2 regions of the Epibacterium sp. ABV4_022 genome follow, and region 1 is predicted to be linked to the other one. Evidence: riboswitches for the same ligand, from Rfam matches in the RefSeq annotation. Region 1 holds a riboswitch; the other holds the start of a gene.
What was found. A riboswitch is a leader RNA that binds a small molecule or an ion and turns the genes downstream of it on or off. The one in region 1 is predicted to bind cobalamin.
Positions count from the first base shown of each region.

Region 1 (9,120 bases):
CGGATCGCCTTGCAATACGGCCTGACCCGCAGTGGACCGATGTCCATGGCGCCGAGCCAGTTCGGCATGTTCACCAAATCCCGCCCGGATATTGAGACCCCGGATCTGGAGTATCATGTGCAGCCTTTGTCAACCGACAAGCTGGGGGATCCTTTGCACCCGTTCCCTGCGATCACGGTCTCGGTGTGCAATCTGCGACCGGAAAGCGTTGGATCAACCCACATCCAGAGCACCGATCTGTCACAACAACCGGAAATCCGCCTGAACTACCTGTCGGCCGAAAGCGATCAGGCGGTTGCGCTGGCTTCGATCAAACAGGTGCGAAACATCATGACGGCGCAGGCGCTCTCTGGCTACGCGCCGCAGGAAATCCTGCCCGGATCGCATTGCCACAGCACCGCAGATATCCTGAGTGCCGTGGGCGACATCGCAACAACCATCTTTCACCCGGTTGGCACCTGCAAGATGGGCACCGATCCGGGGGCGGTGGTGGACCCGGAACTCCGGGTCCATGGGCTGCACGGCCTTCGTGTGGTGGATGCGTCGATCATGCCGCGTATTGTCTCTGGCAATACCGCGTCGCCGGTTGTCATGATTGCCGAGAAGGCCGCAGATCTGATTGCGGCGGACGCCAAGCTGCGGGTTTGACAGTCTCTGATTGGCTGATTACTGTCCCGCCGTGCGGTTCAAGCTGCATCCGGACCCGCGGGAAGGGCAGAGCCCACTTGACGCGAAACGCCCATGTTTCATGAACCTTTGTGCTGCCGGATTGCGGGTCGTCGGCGCCAGTTGCACGGAGGTTAATATGAACCTGCTTCCCGAGAATCCCGACATGTCTCAGCTTCGCCGACAGGCAAAGGAGCTGCACGCCCGTTATCGCGCACAAGACACCGCAGCCTTGCAGCGCCTGCGCCAATCCCTCCCCGCGGCCAGGGGCCTGTCGCAGGCAGAGGTAGCGGCAGCCGGCTACCGGTTGCATGACGCGCAATCCTGCCTGGCGCGCGAATATGGCTTTGCGTCCTGGGCAGACCTGAAAGCCTTTGTCGAGGCGGCCCGGCTCAGATCCGGTGATGTGTCAGCGCTGCGGCGTGCTTTCCTGGGCTTTGTCTACGCCGGCGAGGTTGTTGGCGGCATGAACAGGTCCCGGCCCGCTCTCGCCGAACGATTGTTGACGCAATACCCGGAGATCGAGGCGGGCTGTCCGACAACCGCCTGCGCAGTTGGCGACGTCGAGACCGTGCGCGCGGCGATCCTCCGCGACCGGGGCTGGATCCATGCGGCGGGCGGGCCTTTGTCCTTGCCGCCCCTGGTTGCAGCCTGTCACTCCGGTCTGTTGGCGGTTGCAGACAGGCGCCCCGGGATCCTCGACGTGATCCGGCTGCTGCTTGCCGAAGGCGCAAATCCGAACCAGTCCATCGCAAGCCGCTGGCCACCGGCGTCTGTCGAATTTCCGGATGCGACAGTGCCTCTGACGGCGCTTTACGGGGCGGCTGGGGTGAGTTTTGACGCGGATGCTACGCGGCTGCTGCTGGCTGCCGGAGCCGATCCGAATGACAATGAATCGCTCTATCATTCGCTGGATCGGCCCAACTGCACCGCGCTGCTGCTGGCGGCGGGCGCGCAGGTGTCGGGGACAAACGCGTTGTTTCGCTGTCTGGATTTTGATGACCTCGATACGTTTGAAATGCTGCTGTCTCATGCCGCCGGAGCGCCCGAGTTGTCGCATTCTGGTCTGTATTTTCACGCCATTCGCCGCCGCCGTTCGCTGTCGCATTTTCAGGCTTTGCTTGATGCAGGTGTCGATCCCGACACTACGAATGAGGAGGGGATGACACCTGCGGCGTTTGCTCTGCGTCACGGGCTCGCCGAAGTGGCGACCTTGCTTGGCGGCACTGCGGAGCTGTCAGAGACGGATCAGTTCCTTGCTGCCTGTGCGGCGGCTGATCTGGATGCGGCACGCGCGTTGCTGGACGACGCCCCGGATCTGTTTGCCCGGTTGCAGGAGCGTGATCTGCGCCTCTTGCCGGAGCTGGCCGCCGCCGGGGCAACCGCTGCGGTACGGGTCATGGTTGACCTCGGCTGGCCGATCGAGGCGACCGGCGGGGACTGGTCGGCAAGTGCGCTCAATCTTGCTGTGTTCCGGGGCGACAGGGAGCTCACCAGATTTCTGCTGGAGCGGGGCGCGTCCTGGCGTGCCGAGCATGGTTTCGGGGATGACGTGTCAGGTACGCTCTGCTGGGCCTCCCTCAATCGTCCGGTCGAGGGCGGGGACTGGAGCGGCTGCGCAGAGGTCCTGCTGCAACACGGCATGCCTGCGGTGCGGCGGGATCGGACCGATCCTCACACCGTGATCATGGAAGGCCGACCGCGGCAGTTTTCCGAAGACGTGACACGGGTCCTGCTGCAAGAGGGACCGTAGCAGCGGGGCAGGGTGTGCCCGCTCCGCCAATGTCGCGATATGCAATGCGCAGGGGCCGTCGTGCCACATTTCCCTGTCGCGTTGCGGTCCCGGCCTCGTGGATGAGGGCAATCCCGCTGACGGATCAGCGCCGCACCGGATCAAAGTCCCGACCGCCACATGCGGATGAAACAAAGCCGCCCGCGACGGTTCGCGGGCGGCCTCAGTCTATCAGAAATCCCAGTCTTCGTCCTCGGTCGCAACCGCCTTGCCGATCACATAGCTCGACCCGGATCCGGAGAAGAAGTCGTGGTTTTCATCCGATCCAGGCGACAGCGCTGCCATGATCGCCGGGTTCACACGACAGGTCTCTTCCGGGAACAATGCCTCAAACCCGAGGTTCTGCAGAGCCTTGTTGGCATTGTAGTGCAGGAAGTTCTTTACATCTTCGGTGAGCCCCAACCCATCATAGAGCTGCTCTGTATAGCGCGCCTCAATGTCATAAAGGTCAAACAGCAAACCAAAGGCAAAATCCTTCAGCTCCTTGCGCTCCGCCTCGTTCAAACGCTCCATGCCGCGCTGGAACTTGTAGCCGATGTAATAGCCGTGGATGGCTTCATCGCGGATGATCAGGCGGATAAGGTCGGCAGTGTTGGTCAGGCGTGCGCGGCTTGACCAGTGCATCGGCAGATAAAAGCCCGAATAGAACAAGAAGCTTTCAAGGAACACGCTGGCGATCTTCTTGCGCAGCGGCGAGGCGGTGGCATCGTATTCGTCAAGGATCAGCCGGGATTTGGCCTGCAGATGCTCATTCTCCGCCGACCAGCGGAACGCCTCATCCACCTCAGTGGTTTGACACAGGGTAGAGAACACCGAGGAATAGGACCGCGCATGCACCGCCTCCATAAAGGCAATATTGCTAAGCACCGCCTCCTCATGCGGGGTGATCGCATCCTGCATCAGCGTCGGCGCACCCACGGCATTCTGGATCGTATCCAGCAGTGTCAGACCGGTGAACACCCGAATGGTCAGGGTCTGTTCGTCCGGGGTCAGCTGTGACCAGGACTGAATGTCGTTGGACAGCGGCACCTTCTCCGGCAACCAGAAGTTCACCGTCAGACGGTTCCAGATCTCCAGATCCTTGTCGTCCTGCAGCCGGTTCCAGTTGATCGCTTTCGGGACGGCGCGGGCTTGGGTCATGTCTTTCATACACTCAATCTCAGCAGCTTGGGGCCGGGCCCCTTCATCTTTTCCAAAATACCTCGGGGGAGGCCACGGATGTGGCCGGGGGCAGCGCCCCCTCCCGGTTTACAGCGAACAGGACACGCAGCCCTCGACCTCGGTGCCTTCCAGCGCCTGCTGGCGCAGGCGGATGTAGTAGATCGTCTTGATCCCTTTCTTCCACGCATAGATTTGCGCGCGGTTGATGTCTCGGGTCGACGCCTCCGCCGGGAAAAACAGGGTCAGCGACAGCCCCTGATCGACGTGCTGCGTCGCCGCCGCATAGGTGTCGATGATCGCCTCGGGACCGATGTCATAGGCATCGCGGTAATACTCGAGGTTGTCGTTGGTCATATAGGGCGCGGGATAGTAGACGCGACCGATCTTGCCTTCCTTGCGGATCTCGATCTTGGCGGTGATCGGGTGGATCGAAGAGGTGGCGTAGTTGATATAGCTGATCGAGCCAGTGGGCGGGACCGCCTGCAGATTGCGGTTATAAAGCCCGTGCTTCATCACCTTGTCGCGCAGCGCTTCCCAGTCCTTGCGGGTCGGGATCTCAATGCCTGCGGCTTCAAACAGCTCTTTGACCCGGTCGGTTTCCGGCAGCCAGTCCTGATCGACATATTTCTCAAAGAAGCTGCCATCGGCATAGGCCGAGTCCTCAAAGCCTTTGAACTTTGCCTTCTTCTCTTTTGCCAAGGCGTTAGAGGCGCTGAGCGCATGATACAGCACGGTGCAGAAGTAGATATTGGTGAAATCCACCCCTTCTGCGCTGCCGTAATGGATGCGCTCGCGGGCGAGGTAACCATGCAGGTTCATCTGACCGAGACCAATCGCATGGCCTTCCTCGTTGCCCTTGCGGATGGAAGGCACAGAATCGATGCTCGACATTTCCGACACTGCATTGAGCGCGCGGATTGCGGTGCCCACGGTGCTGGCAAGATCGCCACCATCCATCGCACGTGCGATGTTCATGGAGCCGAGGTTGCAGGAAATATCCGTGCCCATCTGCGCATAAGACAAATCGTCGTTGAACGCGGAGGCCTCGTTCACCTGCAGGATTTCGGAACAGAGGTTCGACATGGCAATGCGGCCCGCGATCGGGTTTGCGGCATTCACCGTGTCCTCGAACATGATGTAGGGATAGCCGGATTCAAACTGGATCTCGGCAATGGTCTGGAAGAACGCGCGCGCGTTGATCTTCTTTTTGCGGATCTGCGGGTTGTCGACCATCTCGTGATATTTCTCGGTGACCGAGATTTCCGAGAAGGCCTGACCGTAGACTTTTTCCACGTCATGCGGCGAGAACAGATACATGTCCTCGTTCTTCTTGGCGAGCTGGAAGGTGATATCCGGGATCACCACGCCCAGCGACAGCGTCTTGATGCGGATTTTCTCATCCGCATTTTCGCGCTTGGTATCCAGGAAACGTAGAATATCCGGGTGATGCGCGTTCAGATAGACCGCGCCGGCGCCCTGACGCGCGCCCAGCTGGTTGGCATAAGAAAAACTGTCCTCAAGAAGCTTCATCACCGGGATGACGCCCGAAGACTGGTTCTCGATGCCCTTGATCGGGGCGCCGTGTTCACGAATGTTGGTCAGCATCAAGGCCACGCCACCGCCGCGTTTCGACAGTTGCAGGGCGGAGTTGATGCCGCGCCCGATCGACTCCATGTTGTCTTCGAGGCGCAACAGGAAGCAGGACACAAACTCACCGCGCGCCTTTTTGCCCGCATTGAGGAAGGTCGGCGTTGCGGGCTGGAAGCGGCCGTCGATGATCTCCGACATCAGCTTCATCGCGAGTTTTTCATCCCCGCGCGCCAGCGTCAGCGCATTCATCACCACCCGGTCCTCGTAACGCTCCAGATAGCGCTGACCGTCACGGGTTTTCAGCGTGTAGGACGTGTAATATTTGAACGCGCCGAGGAAAGACGGGAAGCGGAATTTCTTGCCATAGGCCGCGTCCCAGATCTTGCGCTGGAAATTGAGCGAGTATTGATCCAGCACTTCGGGTTCGTAATAGCCTTCCTCAACCAGGTAGCGCAGCTTCTCGTCCAGCGAGTGGAAGAAGACGGTGTTCTGGTTCACATGCTGAAGAAAATACTGCCGGGCCGCCATGCGGTCAGCCTCGAACTGGATGTTGCCCTCGTCATCGTAGAGGTTCAACATCGCATTCAGCGCGTGATAGTCGAGGTCGGCGGTTACGCTTGCGTCAAGCATGTCTGCTGCTCCTGTGCCGCCCAGAACCGGGCGAGGCCCGCGCGGATGCGGGCGATGTCTGTTTCGGTTCCCGCCAACTCAAAGCGGTAGAGGACGGGGACATTGCATTTTTTGGCGATCACATCCCCGGCGAGGGCGAAGGTGGTGCCAAAGTTGCGGTTGCCCCCGGCAATCACGCCCCGCAGAAGGGCACGATTGCGCGCGTTGTTCAGAAATTTGATGACCGGTTTCGGCACCGCGCCACGCCCTTCGCCATCGGCAAAGGTGGGCGTGACCAAAACATAGGGCGCATCTACGTCCGGGAAAGGCTCTGTCTGCGGCAGCCGCAGAGCCTCCAGCCCCAGTTGCTCCATCAAACGGGCCGTATTGCCCGAACGGGAGGAGTAGTAGACAAGCCCGGCCACTCTGGCGCCTTAGGCCAGCTGGCCGATCAGGTCGGGACGGAATCCTGCCCAGTGATCGTCGCCTGCGACAACGACAGGTGCCTGACGATACCCCAGCCCCTGAACCATCTCCATGGCGGCGGCATCCTCGGTCAGGTCAACGAGATCAAAAGAGATCCCCTTGGCCTCCAGCGCGCGGGTGGTGGCGGTGCATTGCACGCAGGCCGGTTTAGAATAGACAGTGATGCTCATCTGCAAGGTCCCCTCAGGTGGTATCTGCTCGTATGTCTGGTCAGGCGAAAACGGACACGAGAACCCGGCGCTGACCAAAGCACCGAACCACGCGTCCGGGCCCTCCGCCTCGGTCGTCGTTCAGTTGCTTTGGCAGGTCTCCTGACTTTGCGGCTCAGACGCCCGGTCCCCCTTCCCAATGCCGGTCATGCATCAGTGGTCCAGGATAGGCTTGCCGCTTACAGTTGCGGGGGCAGCGCCGGATTTCCACCGACTTCCCTCTTCACCCGCGAGTCACCCCGCAAGCACCAAAGCACCCGCATATTGCGTCTTTTGTTAGGGAACTGTCAATATATGGTTATTCACACAGGGGGGCTTTTCCTGTGGATGAATCACGTGTCGCGCGCAGTCTCCGAGGGGGTCACGGCACCAGGCTGGTCGGATCGTCAACGGCGACCAAACGTTTCGCGGTTCCGAACCCCAGTTCGACCAATTGTTCGGACGGGCAGGTGCTGGCAGCGCCACCGGCCTGGCGAAACCCCTTGAGGCGCCCGATGTCGATCGATTTCATGGCCTCCACCGCGAGACCGTAGTGATGACCGTCCTTTTCCAGGATCATTATGCCGGACTCCGATCCGAACTGGCCATCGCCGTGCCCGCGGCGGCGCGCGCAGTCATAGACCGGCATCAGGCGACTTTGATACGAGAGATTGGCGAGGTGGCCGTCGTAATCTGCCCCTGAGATGCTGGTCGGCAGCCGCATGATCTCGCTGACGGCTTCGATCGGGACGGCAAAGTCCCCACCTGCGGAAACCGTCAGATAGCGCCCCGACGCAGAGCGCAGCGCGGCGAGACGGTTCTCATCATACGCCGGTTCCGTGCCGACAGGGTGGTCCGAGGGTTTGCCCTGGGCATCTTTGACCGCGATCTGAGGCGTGGTCTTGAGGCGATGCGATGTTTCGGCCAGTTGCAACAGGTCCGGGTCCTGACGGCAAGCGGCCACGTCGATCACCAGACACTGCTCATCCTGTTCGTCAATATGCACACCGCTGAACAGCTCCCGGCGTGAGGTGACACTGGGCGGAAAATCATACACCGCGCCTGCCTCAATGTTCATGACACTGACAACCTGGTCGACATGAAAGGCCAGCGCATGATCGTCGGGAAACTCAATAATGATGCCTGCCGCCGCCTCCGGTCTCTCTCCCGTACTGGCGAACCCGAGGTTTTCCAGCGTGTCCAGCATCGGCATTTCCATGCCGTGGCGCTGAATCAGACCCAGGCAGGAACTGCCGCTTATCGGCCAGGGGCTGAGCGGACTGGTGGGAACCGTGGAGGCGATATCCGACATGGCGATCAGGAAATTCCGCCCGCCCACGCGGAAGCGGATATAGGGCAGGCGCTTGATGCGGGCCCGCTGGCGCGCGGTTTCGGAGATCTCGTCCGACGGTGCTTGTGGCACATTCAGCAACTCGGGAACCGACAGCATCGAGAAATGCCCGTTGGTTTCGCAGATATAACCGCCGCTGATCAGAGCGTCTTCATGCTCGGGGAGGTTCTGATGCCAGGTGTCCCCCAGTTGCAGCAGGCAGCGCACAGAATCCACAAGCAGTCCGACGACCCGTCCTTCGGCGCGGATGACGACGATGACACCGCCGGCCGGAGTGGCCCCCTGTGCCGTATCTTCCGGCGCGGTGCCTGCGTGCAGACTGGCCTCGGCACCCAGCCTTTGGTGCAGGCTCTGAACCGGGATTGCCTTGCCACGTAACAGGACCGCTCCGAGGAGATCCAGGTGTTGGCCGGGGAGACGCTGAAACTTCTCCGGCGCGGGAATGACCTCGCGCACATGGTGGATCGGGATTGCAAACAGCATGGCGCCGATCTCGACCACGCCGACCAGCTGGTCCGCGGGGTCGGCGCAGGTGTCCGGTTCAGCTGCGCGGTCTGACATCGGTTCAGGCCGCCCGGTTATCGCCGGACAATTGGCTGATCAGATCGACGACCTGTTTCGACGCCGCAAGCTGGTTTTCCGCCGCCGAGGATATCTGATCGACCGACTGACCTGTCAGGGCGACACTTTCAACGATCCGAGAAAAGGCATCCCGCGCCGCGACCGAGCGGGTGGTCCCCTGATCGACACGGACTTCGGACTCGGTGATCAGGCGCGAGATCTTCTGGGCGGCTTCGGAACTGCGCTCGGCCAGTTTTCGGACTTCCTCGGCGACGACGGAGAAGCCGACGCCGTGCTCCCCGGCCCGGGCCGCCTCGATTGCGGCGTTGAACGCCAGGAGATTGGTCTGGTTCGCGATTTCGCCGATCACCTTGACGATCTCCGAGATCTCGCCCGAAGAACGCTGCATCAATTCGATCGTTTCGATCGTGTGGTTCAGCGCCTCGAACCCCTGGTTCGCGTTCTGCTCGGTCTCGCCGGCTTTGGTGCGGGCCTCGCTGGTGGCAAAGGAAATGTCCGAGATTGCTTCGCTCAGCGAATCTACAACGCGGGTCATTTCCTCCGCCTTTTCGCGGATGCGGTGTTCGCGCGCCACCTGTTCGGTCACATCGGTGGCGTATTCGATCACACCGACCGGCTGTCCGTGCAAGTCCATGAGCGGTGCGTAGGTGGCCTGGATATGAACATCGCGGCTGAACTTGCCAACCCTGTGGTAC
Region 1 covers NZ_JBSWVA010000001.1:918,959-928,078, forward strand. Annotated here, with positions in the region: gene ACXAF5_RS04440 (GMC family oxidoreductase) at 1-648, shown strand, start outside; gene ACXAF5_RS04445 (ankyrin repeat domain-containing protein) at 806-2,419, shown strand; gene nrdF (class 1b ribonucleoside-diphosphate reductase subunit beta) at 2,630-3,607, opposite strand; gene nrdE (class 1b ribonucleoside-diphosphate reductase subunit alpha) at 3,707-5,839, opposite strand; gene nrdI (class Ib ribonucleoside-diphosphate reductase assembly flavoprotein NrdI) at 5,821-6,243, opposite strand; gene nrdH (glutaredoxin-like protein NrdH) at 6,253-6,474, opposite strand; cobalamin riboswitch at 6,589-6,781, opposite strand; gene ACXAF5_RS04470 (chemotaxis protein CheW) at 6,875-8,404, opposite strand; gene ACXAF5_RS04475 (methyl-accepting chemotaxis protein) at 8,409-9,120, opposite strand, start outside.

Region 2 (9,120 bases), 420 kb from region 1:
CAAAGGCCCCGCCAGAGGAAATCCCCAGCAGATGCGGATCGGCCAGCGGATTGCGGGTCACCGATTGCAGGCTCGCCCCGACCAGCGCCAGCCCGGCGCCGACCATGATCGCAAGCAGCGCACGCGGAAAGCGGATATCCCAGACGATCGCGGCCCGCCCCTTGGACCAAACCGGCTCCACAAGGCCGGGCCAGATCTTGTCGATCAGCACCCCCCAGACGGTGCCGGTCGACACCGGCACCGCCCCGAGGCTGATGGCAAAGGACAGCGACACCAGAAGCGCAGCCAAACCGCCAACAAGCAGCATCGGTGCAGTGCGCGTGCGCCGCAGCGGGCCAATATGCGCTTCGCTGTCCTGCATCGGTTATTCGCCCCAGAACCCGGCGGCGAGTTTTTTCACGGCCTTGATATTGCGCGGTCCGGGGGTGGCTTCGACATACTCCAGCACCACGAACCTGTCGTTCTTGACCGCATCCATCTCGGCAAAGGCCGGGTTCTGCATCATGAAGTCCCGTTTCTGCGCGGCGGTGACGTCGCCGTAGTTCACGATCACCACGATCTCCGGATTGCGGTCCACCACCTCTTCCCAGGTTACGGTGGCCCAGCTCTTTTCGAAATCATCCATGATGTTCTTGCCACCGGCGGCCTCGATCAGGGCGGTGGGCATGGCATAACGACCGGCGGTGAACGGGGTATCCTCGCCGCTGTCGTAGACAAACACCCGCGGGGCTTCGCCATCCGCCTCCAGCTCCTTGGTAAAGGCGGCGAGATCGGCGCGATAGCCGGCAACCAGGGCCTCGGCCTTGTCCTCCACATCAAAGATCCGGCCGAGGTTCAGCAGATCAGTGTACATGTCATCCATGCTTACCTTGGGCTTGTCGCCGATGTGGATGCAGCTTTCGGTGAGTTCGTAGACCTTGATGCCAAAGGGGGCGAGGGTCTCGGGGGTCACCTCGCCACCGACTTTCATGCCGTAGTTCCATCCGGCAAAGAAGAAATCCGCATCTGCGCCGACCAGCACCTCCTTGGAGGGGTAGCGGGCGGAAAGCTCCGGCAGCGCTGCAACCCCATCGCGCATTTCCGCGTCCAGGGTTTTCCAGCCCGAGACGCCGGTGTAGCCGACCATGTGATCGGACAGCCCCAGCGCCAGCATCATTTCGGTCAGGTTGACGTCATTGGAGATCGCGGCTTGCGGGACGCTGTCAAAGGTCACGTCGCGATCACAGCTCTGAACCGTGGTTTCAGCCCAGGCGGAGGTGCCTGCCAGTGCCAGCGCGACGGGAAAGAGGATATTTTTCATGAGGTGTGTTCCTGCGAGATATTGGACAAGTGAAAGGTCAGGTGATCCCGGCCCGCACGGGCCAGGTGGTCGCGGCGGGCCTGCACGCCAAAGGCCTGGGAGACGCGCGTTTCGGACAGCACCACGCCGGGTGTGCCAAAGCCCATAACGCGGCCCTCTGCCATCAGCAGAATGTCATCACAGACCTCGGCAGCGAGATTGAGATCGTGCAGCGAGGTCACGATGGTCAGATCGAGGTTCCGGATCAGCGCCAGCAGTTCGAGTTGATGGCGCACATCCATGTGGTTTGTCGGTTCATCGAGGATCAGCACCTGCGGTTCCTGCGCCAGGGCGCGGGCCACCATGACCCTCTGCCGTTCGCCCCCGGACAGGGTGGCAAGCGTGCGGTGGGAAAAACCGGTCAGGTCGAGCCTGCGCAGTGCTGCGTCAATAATCGCCGCATCCCGCTGACCCGATGTGGCCAGCCCGTCGCGATGGGGCAGACGTCCCAGCGCCACGATGTCCTTCACCGTCAGGCCGAAATCGGTCGGTTGCTCTTGCAGCACCGCCGCCACCCTGCGCGCGGCCTGCCGCGGCGGCATGGCCCACAGATCGGTCCCATCGACGAGCACCTGTCCGCTGCGCGGCGACTGATAGCGATAGAGGAGCCGCAGCAGGCTGGACTTGCCGGCGCCATTGGCGCCGACCACCCCAAGCACGCGCCCGGCGGGCAGGTGGAAACTGGTTTCATGCAGGATCAGGGGGCCACGGCGTCGCGGCGCCCAGGTCAGGCCACGCGCCTCCAGGGTCGCAGCCATTACCGCCCCCTCCGGGCAAGCGCGGCACGCGGCGCGTCACCGGCTCTGCACATGTCTCGATCACACAGCGCCATCCGCGGCTCCGCTCTTGTGTGCGGGGGATAGGCAGAACACAGGTTGGCGTCGCTCCCGGCTCGGGAGGTCAGACAGCTACCACCGTTCACCGGGACACCCCGCCCAGGTTACACATCGGGTCAGATGGCAGGTCTCCTGACTTGCGGTTCGTCATTCCCCTGCACCTTCCCGGATGGACATCCAGTGGTATCAGGCAGGGTCATTCGCCGCTCACAGTTGCGGGGGCAGTCACGGGTTTGGCGCCTTTTGGCTACACCTCACCGTATTCCCTTTTCATCCCCGCGCATCTGAGGCGACGGAGAACCATCTGGCCCAGACATGGGCCAAACGGACTGAATATGTCAACTGTTTTGCAACCGGCGACAGGCCCGACAGCACGCGGCCCCCGTCCGGGCCACAGCGCGACGATGCGTTTCTCCGGGAACAATTCGCGCCGCGCGCCGTTGTGTCTGCGAGGCCCGCACAGGGTGGGCACTGTAACACGGCAAAGGAGGCACCCCATGCTTGGTTGGGCCCTGACATTCCTGGTGATCGCACTGATCGCGGCCGTCTTTGGCTTTGGCGGTATCGCCAGCGCCTCGGCCGGGATCGCGCAGATCCTCTTTTTCATCTTCCTGGTGATGTTCGTCGCCGCGTTGATCTTTCGGGCAGTTCGCCGCTGACCCGAAGGCACGCATCGGATCGACCGACACTCCACGCAGAAAGGACATGACATGAGCACCGCATTGAACGTCAAACCGCAAATCGCACCTGTCGAGACCGGCGTCCGGGACACCACCGCCATCGCCGAGGGGCTGAGCGACGTGCTGGCGGATACCTACCGCCTGACGCTGAAAACCCACATCTACCACTGGAACGTCGAAGGACCGCTGTTCTTCTCGCTGCACAATCTGACCGAAGAGCAGTACCAGAACATGTTTGCCGCCGCAGATGAGCTGGCAGAGCGCATCCGCGCCATCGGCCACCTGACCTCCGGCAAGATCACCGGCGTCTTGTCCGACAGTATTGTCGACGACCTCGGCCAGATGCCAAGCGCCGGGGAAATGTGCAAGGATCTTGAAAGGGACCATATGCGTCTGGCCCACCGCCTGCACGCGCTGATCGAGCTGGCCGAACAGCGCAAGGATATGGTGACGGGTGACCTGGCCACCGAACGCGCGGCCTTCCACGAAAAAGCGGCTTGGATGCTGCGTGCTTTGTCTGCCTCGTAGGCACGCATGTATTCTGCAGGGGGCCCTTCATCCTGACGGGTGTGGGGCCCCTTTATTTTGCGGATGCGACGTTTTGGCCGCCGCGCCGCTGCTCGCCCGACACACACCCGCGCAAACAAACGGCCCGGACAGTGCCGGGCCGTCGATATCGCCAAAGTCACGCTGCCGTTGGATCAGCTGGTCAGCGTATCGGTCGAGGCAAAGAACATGGCCTGGCTGATCGCAGAAATCACCTGGTCGGGAACATAGGGTTTGGCGATCATGAACGCCGGTTCATGCCGCTCACCTGTGAGCAGACGCTCGGGGAAGGCCGTGATGAAGATCACCGGCACGTCGCCGAGATCTTCGAGCAGGTCCGCAACCGCGTCGATGCCGCTGGAGTTATCGGCAAGCTGAATATCCGCCAGGATCAGATCGGGCCGTTGCTCATGCCCCAGTTTCACCGCCGCCTTGTGGGTGCGCGCAATCCCGGTGACCTCGTGCCCCATCATCGTACAGATGCCTTCAAGATCCATCGCGATGATCGCCTCATCCTCGATAATCATGATCTTGCCCGAAACCGATTGCTGCATCTCATCATGCGCCAACTGGATCAGGCGGCTGGCCTCTTCGCTGTCGATGTCCATGATTTCCGCGATTTCGCTGATGGAGAAGGCCTCCACCGTATTCAGCAGCAGCGCCTCGCGGGTGTTCGGGGTCAGCGCCGAAAGATGTTGCAGCGCCCGGGCCCGGGGACCGTCATCCGTGTCCGGCACCGGCTGTCCGGAACTGCTCCAGAGCGTGTGGAAAACCTTGAAAAGTGCCACTTTTCCGCCATGGGCCTGGGCGTCGAAGCAGCTTGGATCCGCCAGGATCGCCTCCAGCGTGGAGGCCGCATAGGTATCACCGGATTGCTGCGCCCCGGTGAGCGCTCTGGCGTAACGCCGCAGGTACGGCAGGTGGGGTCCGATCAGGTCCGACAGAGTCAGGGCTTGTCCAGTGGTGGGGGTCGACAATTTTTTTCTCCTGTCACCAATATTTCTCGGAACAAACGCATGCTTTGGGCGTTTGTTCCATGGAAATGAAAATTTTATCGCGCCTGAAGGTATAGGTGTTGCGGGAGAGACGAATGGCAAACAGGCCTCAGAAACAGCCATGGGACACTCTGATCGACGAGAACCTGAAGCGGGTTTTCGACGAGGATGCGAATGCGGAATTGCCGCCGCATCTGATGGAGCTACTTGATCGTCTGGACAAGATCCCCGTCGCGGATGCGTCGGGCACCACCGGCGCGACCTCCCAGTCGCAGGAGGAGGCCGAATAATGGACCGACAGAATGCCAAGGCTGAACTGACCAGCCATATGAAGGTGCTTCGCGCCTTCGCCATGAGCCTTACGCGCAATGATGCGGCAGCAGATGATCTGGTGCAGGATACGGTGCTGAAAGCCTGGAGCAACTTCGACAAGTTCCAGGAAGGCACCAACATGCGGGCCTGGCTCTTTACCATTCTGCGCAACACCTTCTATTCCAACCGCCGCAAGGCTGCCCGCGAAGTCGAGGATTCCACCGGCACCATCACCGAAAGCATCTCGGTCAAACCGGCCCATGATGGCCGGCTGCAACTGGCCGAGTTCCGCGTCGCCCTGGCGGAACTGCCGGCCGAGCAGCGCGAGGTGCTGACCCTGATCGGCGTTCTGCAATATTCCTATGAAGAGGCGGCCGAGGTCTGTGGCGTCAAGGTCGGCACGATCAAGAGCCGGCTGAACCGGGGGCGCGAAGCCCTGGCCTCCAGCATGCAGATCAATATCGACGATCAGATGGAACTGACGGACGCCGCCACCCATGCCGTGGTCGCCGCAAGTGGTGGAACCGCCGCGTGAATCGAATGAATTTTCCCTCCCTGGCCCTGTTTCGAGGCCAGGGTCAGGGCACCTCCGCTGACGGTTCGGATGACCGGACACATGTCTCTCCGGGCGCATCGCGCCCCTTTGGCTGGACGCGAAGCCTGTCCGTCCGGCTGGCCATACTGCTGTCCGGGGCGCTTGTGCCGCTGGGGCTGATCGCGGTCGATCAGACCGTCCGCCTGCAGGCTGAACTCCGCGAATCCAACAATCTCAGTCTGCAAGCCCTGACCGCCGAATTCGCTCAGGAAGAGCGCGAGATCATCAAATCCGCCTTTTCAGCGGCAGAGACCCTGGCGCTGAGCGTGCCGGATCTGACCGCGGACCTGGCCCGGTGCAAATCGCTGATGACCCGTTTCATCGACGCCACCGCAGAGCGCTACAGCTTTGCGGGGTTTCTGCCGACGGACGGTGTCATGGAGTGCGCCTCCGCCGATCTGACGATCGACTACTCCGACAATCCCAGGTTCTCCGACTGGATGCTCACCGCCAAGCGTGACGTCCGCGTGAATTCCTTCGGCCCCGTTTCCGGCACTGCCGTTCTCATCATTTCCGAGCCGGTCTTTAATGAACAGGGCAGGTTCATCGGCAACCAGATCATCCACGTCCCCCATGACAAGATCGATCAGGGGTTTCAGGTCAAACTGGGGGATCGCCCCATCGATATCGTGACCATCAGCGTGGATGGCGACATCCTCAGCGCGTCCGGCGCTCGCGAAACCGCACGCGAACGCCTGCCCGCCGGGATTCCGCTCAAGGAGCTGATCAAACTCAACCCACGGCGCATTGAAACCGAAAACGCCGCCGGCGAGACCCGGCTGTTCTCGATCGTTCCGGTGCTGAGCAACGGGTTCTATGTCGTCGGCAGCTGGGACCCGGACGGCCGCCACGCAGCCGCCGACAGCGGCCCGTTCAGGCAGCTTGTGCTGACCCCTGCCCTGTTTCCGATCCTGATGTGGCTGGTCAGTCTGGTGCTGATCTACATCACGCTGGATCGCCAGGTGGTACGCTACCTGCGCCTGATCACCACCCAGATGCAGCAATTCGCCCGATCCCGCACCCTGCCCAAAACGCCGCCCCGGTCTTTCATGCCCCATGAAATGGAGGTCATCGAAAACGAGTTCATGCAGGTGGCCGAGAAACTGCTTCATGACGAGGCCGACCTGTTTGATGCGATGCATGACAAGGATGTGCTGCTCAAGGAGCTTCATCATCGGGTGAAGAACAATCTGCAACTGATCTCGTCGATCATTTCCATGCAGATCCGGCGCACGCGGAATGCAACCACCGCTGATGCGTTGCAGACCGTCAACCGGCGGGTGACCAGCATGGCAACCGTGCACCAGACCCTGTACCAGGCGTCAGAACTGGGGCGGGTTCAGGCAAACGACCTGCTGCGGGACGTGATCCGCCCGCTGACAGAGCTTGCGCCCACCACCGCCCCGGTGCCGCATATCGAGATTTCGCTGGAGCCGGTCGTGCTCTATCCCGATCAGGCTGTGCCCCTGGCCTTGCTCACCGTCGAAGCCGCCACCAACGCCCTGAAATACCTTGGCGTCGACAGTGCCGGCAAACGCTGGGTGTCGTTCAAGCTGAACGTGGTGGACGACACCCGGGTGACGCTGACGATCGCCAATTCCACGGCTCAGGACCCCAGCTTCGATGAAGAGGGCACCGGGCTTGGCAGCCAGTTGATCCGCGGCTTTGCCCGCCAGCTGGAATGCAGCCCGACCGTCCAGGAGGAGGCCGACAGCTATGCCATCAGCCTGACCTTCGACGCGATGCAGTTCGAGCCCGATGCCCCGGCGCCTGCCGGGGTGGATGTCGAGGACAGCTGACCCGTCTCCGGCACCGCCCCCCTGCGGGCGGTGCCGGAATTTATCTACGCCCTGGGGTCGCCCTGCCCTGTTGGCCCCGCCGGTCCGGAACCGTGCCGGGCGTCGCGGTCCGGCCCCCGCGCTCTCCGCCACCCCCCCCCCTTGCACCCATCGAAAAAAACCTCCTGCACCGGAACACCTGTGGCCGTGCGACGTTGTCTCACCGAAGCTCACGCGCGCATGCGAGTGAAACGGAATAGGAGATAACACCATGAAAAATCTTTTGATTTCCACGTCCCTCATCCTGACCATGGGGCTGCCCGTGGCAGCCGCCGAGACCAGTGACATGTTCCGCAGCGAGGCGGGACCTGCGGAGTTCCATGCCTCCTCCTTTGTGGGCAAGCGGATCTATCAAACCGAGAACGACGCCCTCAAGGACGTCATGGATGGCGTCCAGGATGGCTGGAGCGACATCGGCGAGGTCAATGACGTGATCCTGAGCCGGGACGGCAAGGCCGAGGCGGTGCTGGTCGACATTGGCGGTTTTCTCGGCATTGGCGAAAACCAGATCGCCGTCGATATGGACGCGCTGAAATTCGTGCGCGATGGCAATTCCGAGGCGGGCGCTGATGGCTATTTCCTGGTGCTGAACGCACCGACCGAAGCGCTGGAAACCGCGCCGTCCTATAAAATGTCCGGCACCATCAACGCCCATTCTGAACTGACGGCAGAAGGCGCCATCCAGACCGAAACCGATGCGGACACCGCCTCTGATCAGGTGGTCGATCAGGTCACCGGCCTGTTCGACGACAGCGGTGACACACCGCCCGCCGTCGCCTCGGACGAGCTGACAGCGGATGAGCTGACCGGCGCCAGCGCCTTTGACGCCAATGACGAAATGATCGGCGAAGTGGCCGACATCGTCATGGACAACTCCGGTGATGTGGATGCGGTGATCGTCGACGTCGGTGGCTTTCTCGGGATCGGCGCCAAGCCGGTCGAGCTGCAGCTTGGCGATGTGAATATCGAGGAACGGGACGGTCATCTGCGCATCTACACCATGATGACGAAGCAGCAGATGGAAGAGATGCCCAGCTATCAGGGCTAACCTCTCCCGCCCGCAGAACAAAAGGCCGGCCCCCTCGGGCCGGCCTTTTTGCTGTCAGGTTGTCAGGTTTGATGTCGGGGCGGCGATGGCGTCGCGCCGCCCGCATCAACGTGCCTACATAAGCTGGAATGCCACCCCGCCGAGACCCAGCGCCAGCAGCGTGACCGTCACCAATGCGATCAGACCGTCACCGGTGAGCATGGACACCGCCAGAAGCGCCACAACCGCCCCCAGGATCGAAGAGGTGAACGGCAGAAGTTCCAGAAAGGGCATCATCAGGCCGCACAACAGGCAGATCACCTGTATCACCCGCAAGAAGGGCGGTGTCAGCAGGGATTGGAACCGTTTCTTGAACTTGCGGTCCATCCAGGCCGCGACGCGGCGCAAACCACGCGTCGCTTTCTGTGTGGCCTTGGCCGACAGCACCCTGCGCGACAGGAAGTCCGGCAGCCAGAGATGCTTGCGCCCCATCAACATCTGACCGGAAATCAGGGCAATGGTGATGCCGCAGGCGGAAGAGAACAGCGGAATGCCGCTGAGGGGTGACACCAGCGCCAGCGACGGCGCAACCAGGACCGCAGCAATCGACTTGACGCCCAACTCGTCCATGAGTTCGGCCACTTCAAGATAATCCTTGCGCCCTTCGAGCAGCGCATCCGTTTTATCCAGCACATCTTCGACGGGGTGGGAGGTCTCTGTCATGGGGTCCATTTTCTCGAATAGGTCTCGTTCCTAATCGAAACGCCGCGGGGCCTGCATTGTTCCCGCCCGGCGTGGCCAAGGACACATGGCCCCGCCCGGTCCGGAACAGGAAACAGCGAATTTTTCTCGTGAAATCAGGAACATTCGACACTCTCCCGTGTTGTAAGGTCAGATCCCCACCGGGAATGACATGAGTTCGAAAGGAGATAGAGATGACCCATCTGATCCG
Region 2 covers NZ_JBSWVA010000001.1:495,774-504,893, reverse strand. Annotated here, with positions in the region: gene ACXAF5_RS02390 (FecCD family ABC transporter permease) at 1-307, opposite strand, end outside; gene ACXAF5_RS02385 (ABC transporter substrate-binding protein) at 365-1,300, opposite strand; gene ACXAF5_RS02380 (ABC transporter ATP-binding protein) at 1,297-2,097, opposite strand; cobalamin riboswitch at 2,281-2,495, opposite strand; gene ACXAF5_RS02375 (DUF1328 domain-containing protein) at 2,673-2,834, shown strand; gene ACXAF5_RS02370 (Dps family protein) at 2,886-3,383, shown strand; gene ACXAF5_RS02365 (response regulator) at 3,557-4,378, opposite strand; gene ACXAF5_RS02360 (NepR family anti-sigma factor) at 4,492-4,686, shown strand; gene ACXAF5_RS02355 (RNA polymerase sigma factor) at 4,686-5,243, shown strand; gene ACXAF5_RS02350 (sensor histidine kinase) at 5,249-7,102, shown strand; gene ACXAF5_RS02345 (PRC-barrel domain-containing protein) at 7,353-8,189, shown strand; gene ACXAF5_RS02340 (exopolysaccharide biosynthesis protein) at 8,304-8,891, opposite strand; gene ACXAF5_RS02335 (hypothetical protein) at 9,104-9,120, shown strand, end outside.
Region 2: another riboswitch for cobalamin. It lies ahead of ACXAF5_RS02380 (ABC transporter ATP-binding protein); the one in region 1 lies ahead of nrdH (glutaredoxin-like protein NrdH).